DNA from 2 places in the Modestobacter lacusdianchii genome. Region 1 is predicted to be linked to the other one. Evidence: riboswitches for the same ligand, from Rfam matches in the RefSeq annotation. Region 1 holds a riboswitch; the other holds the start of a gene.

What was found. A riboswitch is a leader RNA that binds a small molecule or an ion and turns the genes downstream of it on or off. The one in region 1 is predicted to bind cyclic di-AMP.
Region 2: another riboswitch for cyclic di-AMP. It lies ahead of ACJTNH_RS18360 (transglycosylase family protein); the one in region 1 lies ahead of ACJTNH_RS11215 (C40 family peptidase).

Annotation. Positions count from the first base shown of each region.
Region 1 covers NZ_JBJJTJ010000012.1:101,464-105,641, reverse strand. Annotated here, with positions in the region: gene ACJTNH_RS11225 (M56 family metallopeptidase) at 1-864, opposite strand, end outside; gene ACJTNH_RS11220 (BlaI/MecI/CopY family transcriptional regulator) at 861-1,223, opposite strand; cyclic di-AMP (ydaO/yuaA leader) riboswitch at 1,489-1,640, shown strand; gene ACJTNH_RS11215 (C40 family peptidase) at 1,730-2,710, shown strand; gene ACJTNH_RS11210 (DUF305 domain-containing protein) at 3,363-3,968, shown strand; gene ACJTNH_RS11205 (TlpA family protein disulfide reductase) at 4,162-4,178, shown strand, end outside.
Region 2 covers NZ_JBJJTJ010000034.1:26,238-30,415, reverse strand. Annotated here, with positions in the region: gene treY (malto-oligosyltrehalose synthase) at 1-2,269, shown strand, start outside; cyclic di-AMP (ydaO/yuaA leader) riboswitch at 2,559-2,730, shown strand; gene ACJTNH_RS18360 (transglycosylase family protein) at 2,732-3,289, shown strand; gene ACJTNH_RS18355 (ABC transporter permease) at 3,341-4,178, opposite strand, start outside.

The DNA.
Region 1 (4,178 bases):
CGCCAGAGCCCCCGGCCAGCGAAGAAGACGGCGCATGCGCCGGTCACCGGACCCTCCGAGCCGACTGATCCGCAGTTCGGTGAGCCGGGAAGCCATGGCCAACCCGAAGGGAAGAACCGGCTGCCCGGTCATCTTGCGCAGTGCGACCTGCACGGCCTCGGGCCCGCACCGCTGAGCCGCCTGCGCATCGGCGGCCAGTTCCACCAGGTCCCGAGTCGCGGCTGGCGCCGCGCGCAGCAGAGGACACCACGGAAGCGCAGCAGCCAACGTCTCAGCAACCGTGACGAGAGCATGGTGGTGTCCGCGCAGGTGAGCCCGCTCGTGCTCCAGTGTCGCCGTCACCGCCTCGGGAGGCAGCTGTGCCCGTAAGCCATCGGAGGCGATGATCACTCCAGGTCGGCCGCCGATGGACATGGCCATCGCGCGCTGGTCAGGAACCCACAGTGGCTCGCCTGATGAGGAGCTGAGGGCCAGGAGACGTAGCCGCTCGACGTGCGGGGCGTGCCGCCTCACCGACCTCGCACGACTCACGACGGCCTTGCCGAGCCGCACGACGATGGTCGCGGCCATGATCAGGCTGACTCCGGCGACAGTCTGCTGCCAGGCGGGCACGGTGCCCGTGGTGACCGCTGTCCAGCACCCCCCCACGAGCTGGAACAGCCCACTGGCCTCGTGTTGGTCCATCGGCAGGGCGAGCAGGCCGATCATGGCCAGGCCTGAGGCCACGAGCCCCACCGTCAGGAGTGACCAGCCCACCAACAGGATGGTCGGATCGACCCGCCGATCGGCGAGCCACAGCAATGGGCGGTGCCCGTGCGCGCCCAGAGCCGTACCCGCCAGCAGGACGGCGATCATGCCGATCACGAGGACGCGGCTCGCCGTGCGAGCGCCTCACGCAGCACAGAAGACTCTTCGTCGGTGGCTGTCTCGGCGAAGTGCAGCAGCACCGACCGCGGGTCCTCCGATGCGTCCAGGATCTCCCTGAGCGAGGCGGCCGCCGCCCCTTGGCGGGTCACGGTCGGGCGGTAGCTGAACGCACGGCCCACCGGCTCCCGGTCGAGAAGTCCCTTGCGCAAGAGGTTCCCCAGCACGGTCATCACGGTCGTGTAGGCCAGATTCCGTTGCGGGGGCATCCGCTCGAGGACCTCGCGCACGGTCAGCGGCGAGTCGCTGGACCACAAGACGTCCATCACGGCGGCTTCGAGCTTGCCCAGCCGGGGCATGGCCGCTCCTCTGCTTGCTGCGTCGACACGGGCGTGTGCCCCACGCCGGGCCGGCGGCCTGGCTCAGTTCGTACAACCGGACCAATCGTATGGGCCGCACCAGACGGACATACCGGCATCTGACGCTTTCGGGTGCCCGATCGAACCTCAGTGGTCACTCCAGTACCAACTACTCAACACGCATAGGAGGACGTGGTGGCGGAGTTGCCCCGGCCCTACTTTGAGCGGCGCCGGGAAGAGTTGTCGTCGCCCATGGGGCGGCCTTGACCCGGCGCCGCCGAACCTCGGGCAACAGCCGAGGACCGGGGACCCACCGCAGTCCTGGGGTCAATCGCGTCCGCCCACGTGGGCGGACGCGACGGGCGACTTCCCGCCCGAACCCGTCAGCTAACTCGGTAGGCGGCCATGGAAGACAGGAGCCGCCACCCGTGGCGACACTTCGTGCCGGAAGCACCCGTCGAGCAGTGACCGCCCGCCCTGGACGGCGACCCCTCACCCGTCTCACGGTGTTGGCGCTGCTGGGTGCGGCCAGCATGGGCCTGACTCCGGGCAGCGCCATCGCCGCGCCGGATGAGGCGACCACCGGCCAGCAGGCCGCCCAGCTCGCGGCCGAGAGAGGTCATGAGCTGGAAGTCCTCACCGAGGACTTCAACGAGGCCCGGGAGATCCTCGCCCAGCAGCAGGCCGCCGCGGCTGGCGCCGCCGCCCAGCTGGCGGAGGCTGATGCCCAGCTTGCCGCCCTGGAAGACCAGATCGCCACTGTCGCGCAGACCGCGTTCACCGGTGACGCCCTGGGGTCCCTGCAGGCGTTCATGACCAGCGGGTCTGCGGACGAGTTCCTCGAACGGGTCGCCACCCTGGAGTCTGTCGCCGGATATCACAACGACGTCCTCGAGCGTGTGGCTGCGGCACGCGCAGCTGCGGAGAGCGCAGGCGCTGCGGCGGCGGAGGCCACGGCCGAGGCCGAGGCCCAGTTGCGATCGGTCGAGGCGCAGCAGGAGCAACTGCAGACCGAGATCGAGGGCTACAAGGCCCAGTACGCCACCCTCACTGCTGAGCAGCAGCAGGAGGCCGATGTCGCCCACGGAGGGCAGTCGCTGCAGGCGCCTCCGGCAGGTTCGGTGGATGCGGGCAGTGACGCCGCTCAGGTGGTGATCGACACGGCGCTTGCGCAGGTGGGCGACCCGTACGTGTGGGCCGCCGGCGGGCCGGACGCCTTCGACTGCTCAGGGCTGACCCAGTACGCCTTTGCCGCCGCCGGCATCTCCCTGCCGCACTCCAGCAAGATCCAGGCGTCCATGGGGCGTGCGGTCTCCCGTGCGGAGCTGCAGCCTGGCGATCTCGTCTACTACTACAGCCCGATCAGCCACATCGGCATCTACATCGGTGGCGGGCAGATGGTCCACGCCACGACGTTCGGCGAGCCGGTCAGCGTCGGCAGCGTGGACATGTCCGGCTACGCCGGAGCCCGCCGCATCCTCCCCTGACGAGCCGGCCCGCGGGGCCCGGATGTCCCGGGTCGCCCGTGGGTCGAGTCGGCGGCCACGCTCAGTACTACAGGGCGTAGTAGTGTCTGGGGAGGCGCGCGAGAAGGGGGGGACGATGCGTTCGGTTCGCATGCTGGCGATGCTCGTCCTCGCTGCCGTGTTCTCCATGCACGGGCTGCAGTGCGTGAGCGCAGACGTAGGCGGCACCCACACCGGCACCCACACCGACATGGCTCACATGAGAGCTGCGCCGGCTGGTGCGGGGGGAGAAGTGACGGTGGTCGCAGCCTCGGTCGTGACCACCGTTTCCGCTGACGCCCTGACAGGGGGGAAGGTCGCGCCAGGAGCCAAGGCTTCCAGCCACCCCGCACCGGTCCACAGCGGCGCTCATGCTCTGGCGGTGTGCCTGGGGATCCTGCTCGCCGGACTGGCCTTCCTGGCCGCCGTACTCCTGATCCGGAGAACTCCACCCGGTGGCCGAGGAGCGGGCCTGGTCCGGGCCAGATCGTGGTGGGACTCCATCCAGCTCCCCAGACCGCCGGACCTCGCTTCTCTCTGTCTCCTGCGGATCTAGGCCGAATCGCCGACCCGGCGCGCTCCCGCGTGCATCGGGTCAGTCGTTCACACCCAGATCTCATCCACAGGAGAAGCAATGACCCGCACCGCCCTTGGCCTTACCCGCCTCACCGGAGGGCTCATCGCCGGCGTGATCGTCCTCGCCGGTTGTTCCAACGGCTCGGATGACAACAGCGCTGCCAGCTCGAGCTCGGCGAGTGTGTCGGCTGAGTTCAACGAAGCCGACGTCGAGTTCGTCCAGGGCATGATCCCGCACCACGAGGGTGCCCTGGAGATGGCGCAGCTGGCCGACGGACGCGCTCAGGACCCCCGGGTCCTGCAGCTCGCCAGCAGGATCGAAGCCGCTCAAGACCCCGAGATCCAGACCATGACCGGCTGGCTGGAAGACTGGGGACAGTCTGAGTCCGATGACATGGACGGCATGGACCACGGCTCAGGAGACATGGGCGGCATGGACATGAACATGGACATGTCGGGGCTGGAGACCGCCTCCGGCGCCGACTTCGACCGGATGTTCCTGGAGATGATGACCGAGCACCACCAGGGAGCGGTTGACATGGCCAAGACCGAGATGGTTGATGGTCAGAACATCGACGCAATCGCCCTGGCTCAGGAGATCGCCAGCTCTCAGGCCGCCGAGATCGAGGAGATGCAGGCGCTGCTCGCTGAGCTTGGGAGCTGACGGATCGATCCGGTGGCGGCTCGGTACACAGCTGGGCCGCCACCGGTCCGCCTCATCGGCCGCAGCGCCCGCCGGTCCACGGTGCGGAGGCTGCGCCTCTGCGTCGTCGATTCCGGAGGTCCTCAGCTTGTATCCGCACGCGCCAATCCGCTTACTCAGGCCACCAAGAGCGCTGACGTTGGTCGTTTGCGTCGTGTCGCTCGTGCTCCT
Region 2 (4,178 bases), on a different contig from region 1:
GCTGCAGGTGACCGCCGACTTCACCCTGGACGACGCCGCGGCGGTGGCCGGGTACCTGGCCGACCTCGGCGTCACCCACGCCTACTCCTCGCCGCTGCTGCGCTCGGCGGCGGGGAGCACGCACGGGTACGACACCGTCGACCACGCCCACATCGACGAGCCGCGCGGGGGCCGGGCCGGGTTCGACCGGCTGGTCGCCGCGCTGCACGAGCACGGCCTGGGCCTGGTGCTGGACCTGGTGCCCAACCACATGGGCGTCAGCGACCCGGCCGAGTCGACCTGGTGGTGGGACCTGCTGCAGCACGGGCGGGAGTCCGCGCACGCCGACGCCTTCGACGTCGACTGGGACTTCGGTGGCGGCAAGGTGCGCATCCCGGTGCTGGGCAGCGCGGACGACGTGTCGGAGCTGGAGGTGGTCGACGGCGAGCTCCGGTACTACGACAACCGGTTCCCGATCGCCCCGGGCACCGAGGGCGGGCCGCCGCAGGAGGTGCACGCCCGGCAGCACTACGAGCTGGTCGACTGGCGGCGCGCCGACGACCAGCTCAACTACCGCCGGTTCTTCGCGATCAACACCCTCGCCGGGCTGCGGGTGGAGGACCCGGAGGTCTTCCGGGCCACCCACGCGCTGATCGTGGAGCTGGTCGAGAACGGCTCGGTCGACGCGCTGCGGATCGACCACCCGGACGGCCTCGCCGACCCCAAGGGCTACCTCGACGCCCTGGCCGAGGCCACCGGCGACCGGTGGACCGTGGTGGAGAAGATCCTCGAGCCCGGCGAGGAGCTGCCCGGGTCGTGGAAGACGGCCGGGACGACGGGGTACGACGCGCTCTCCGAGGTCGACGAGGTGCTGGTCGACCCGGCCGGCGAGGCGGCGATCACCGCCCTGGACACCGAGCTGGCCGGTGGGCAGGTCGACTACGCGCAGCTGGTGCACGACTGCAAGCGCGAGGTCACCGACGGCATGCTCGGCTCGGAGGTGGCCCGGCTGCAGCGCATCGTCGGCGAGCTGCCGGGCGTGCCGGCCGAGCAGGTGCGCGAGGGGCTGGCCGAGCTGCTGGCGAGCTTCCCCGTCTACCGCAGCTACCTGCCTGACGGCCGCGAGCACCTGGACGAGACGGTCGCGGCGGTCAAGCAGCGCCGCGCCGACCTGGCCGACGCCGTCGACGCGCTGCACCCGCTGCTCGGCTCGGCCGGCACCGAGCTGGCCACCCGCTTCGAGCAGACCTCCGGCCCGGTGATGGCCAAGGGCGTGGAGGACAGCGCCTACTACCGGTGGGCCCGGTTCGTCGCGCTCAACGAGGTGGGTGGCGACCCGGCGCGGTTCGGCACCACGGTCGCCGAGTTCCACGAGGCGCAGCAGCAGCGGGCCGAGCGCCGTCCGGCGTCGATGACGACGCTGTCGACGCACGACACCAAGCGCAGCGAGGACGTCCGGGCGCGGCTGGCGGTGCTCGCCGAGGTGCCCAGCGAGTGGGCCGGCCTGGTGCGCGGCTGGCTCGGCCGGCACCCGCTCGCCGACCGGCAGCTGGCCCACCTCGTGTGGCAGAACCTGGTCGGCGCCTGGCCGCTGTCCCGGGAGCGGGCGCACGCCTACGTGGAGAAGGCCGCCCGGGAGGCCGGCACCTCGACCACCTGGACCAACCCGGTGCAGGAGTTCGAGGACCAGCTGCACGCGCTGGTCGACGCGGCCTTCGACGACGCGACCACGCACGCCGAGATCGAGGCGTTCGTGCAGCGGGTCGCGCCCTTCGGGTACAGCAACTCGCTGAGCCAGAAGCTGCTGCAGCTGACCATCGCCGGTGTCCCGGACGTCTACCAGGGCACCGAGCTGTGGGACTTCTCGCTGGTCGACCCGGACAACCGCCGTCCGGTCGACTACGACCTGCGGCGCGAGCTGCTCAGCCGGCTCGACGAGGGCTGGGTCCCGCCGGTCGACGAGACGGGTGCGGCCAAGCTGCTGGTGGTCTCCCGCACGCTGCGGCACCGCCGCGACTCCCCCGAGGCGTACGCCGGCTACATGCCGGTCGAGGCGACCGGGCCGGCCGCCGACTCGGTGATCGCCTTCGACCGCGGCGGGGTGGTGACGGTGGCGACCCGCCGGCCGGTGCACCTGGCCGAGACCGGCTGGGGCGACACGACCGTCGGCTCGCGCACCGGTGCCTGGCGGGACCTGCTCACCGGCAACCGGGTCGTCTCCGACCGGGCCGGGGTCCGGCTGGCCGACCTGCTCACCCAGCTGCCGGTCGCGCTGCTCGTGCGGGACTGAGGAAGGACCCCCTTCCTCCCCACCCGTCGCAAGCTCAGGGCGGGCCGGGGAGGGGGCCGAGCGGCGGTCGGGCTCTTGGGTCCGGCCGCCGTTCGGCGTCCGGGGGCGGTGACGCTGAGTGGGTGGCGGCCCACGGGGAGCCGCCGAGCGTCCGGCCTGTCGCGACCGCTCCTGGGCGGACGCCCGACCGGCACCGGAGAGGACGAGCGGAACCGGACGGTCTCGCACACCATGGGTCGCGTGCCCGGGCCGGAATGGCCGGGTACGAGGCACCGGACCGCCCAACCCCGTCCGCCGGTCGCCTGACCCCGAGCATTCCAGGACGGGGGCGGGGGAACCACTCTCCACCGACGCGTCCGCGCGTCTCGGGGTGAAGCCGTGCCGTGCGCGCTGCACGACCGGCCGGGCATCGATCAGCCCGAACCCGACAGCTCACCTCGCAGGCGGTGATCGGAGGATCACTTGTCCCACACGAACACGTCCCGGACCCGTCGCCTGACCCGGGGCGGCGCCGTCCTGGCCGGCGCGACCGCGATCGGGATCGGCGTCCTCGCCGCGCCCGCCTCGGCCGCCGGGGAGCACGACTGGAGCGGCGTCGCCGACTGCGAGTCCAGCGGCAACTGGCAGATCAACACCGGCAACGGCTACTACGGCGGGCTGCAGTTCTACCAGCCCACCTGGGAGGGTTACGGCGGCCTCGAGTTCGCGCCGCGCGCCGACCTGGCCACCCCGGCCCAGCAGATCGCCGTCGCCGAGCGGGTGCTCGTCGGCCAGGGCATCGGCGCCTGGCCGGTGTGCGGGCAGTACCTGACCGGCGGCACCACGGCGGTCGCCGATCCGGCACCGGCCCCCGCACCGGCCCCGTCCGGGGGCAGCTACACGGTGCAGCCGGGTGACACCCTCGGCAGCATCGCCAGCGCGCAGGGCGTCGCCGGCGGCTGGCGGGCGCTCTACGCGGCCAACCAGGGCACCATCAGCGACCCGCACCTGATCTACGTCGGGCAGCAGCTGGCGCTCTGAGGCACGCCCCGCCCTCCCCACCGTGCGCGGTGGGGAGGGCGCGGGCCCGCGTCAGAACCTGATCGCGTCGATCACCTTGACCCGGACGGCGATCAGCGCGGGCACCAGCCCGGCCAGCGCCCCCACGGCCGTGGCGGCGAGCAGCCCCTCGACCGCGGCGGAGACCGGGAAGCCGGGGGCGTCGGCCAGCGGGACGCCACCGGCCAACCACCGCTCCAGCGGCAGGTTGCGCACGATCGCCACGGACACGGCCACCGCGGCCAGCCCGGCCAGGGCCGTGGCCACCACGCTCTCCAGCACGACCGCGGAGAAGACCCGCGCGGAGGTCGCCCCGAAGCTGCGCCGCACGCCGATCTCCCGGATCCGTTGCCGCACGGTGACCAGACCGATGTTCAGCACGCCCAGCCCACCCAGGAACAGCACCACCAGGCCGGCGGCGCGCACCGCGAGCCGGAGCTTCGCGATCGTGTCCTCCAGGTTCTCCGGGTCCTGCCGGTTGGCCTGCACCTCGGCGCCGGGCAGCAACCGGGCCAGGTCGGTCCGCACCGCGGCCACCACCGCGTCGGCCTGGTCGGAGGGCACCCACAGCTCCAGGGTGGGCGGTGACCAGAAGCCGACCCCGCCGGCCGACGCGGTGGCGTCCCCGGCGGAGGAGTCGATCCGGTAGGCGGCCGGGTAGCCCTCGTTCCAGGCGGCCACCCCGACGATCGTGGCGAGCACCGGCTGCGGGCCGCCGATGACCACGGTCGGGTGACCGCTCAGGTCGGTCACCCCGAGCAGCCCCAGGAAGTCCCGGTTGACCACCAGCGCCGGCGACAGGCTCTGCCGGTCACCCGCGCGCAACCAGCGGCCCTCCACCGGCTGGATGCGGTGCAGCGGCCCGTACGAC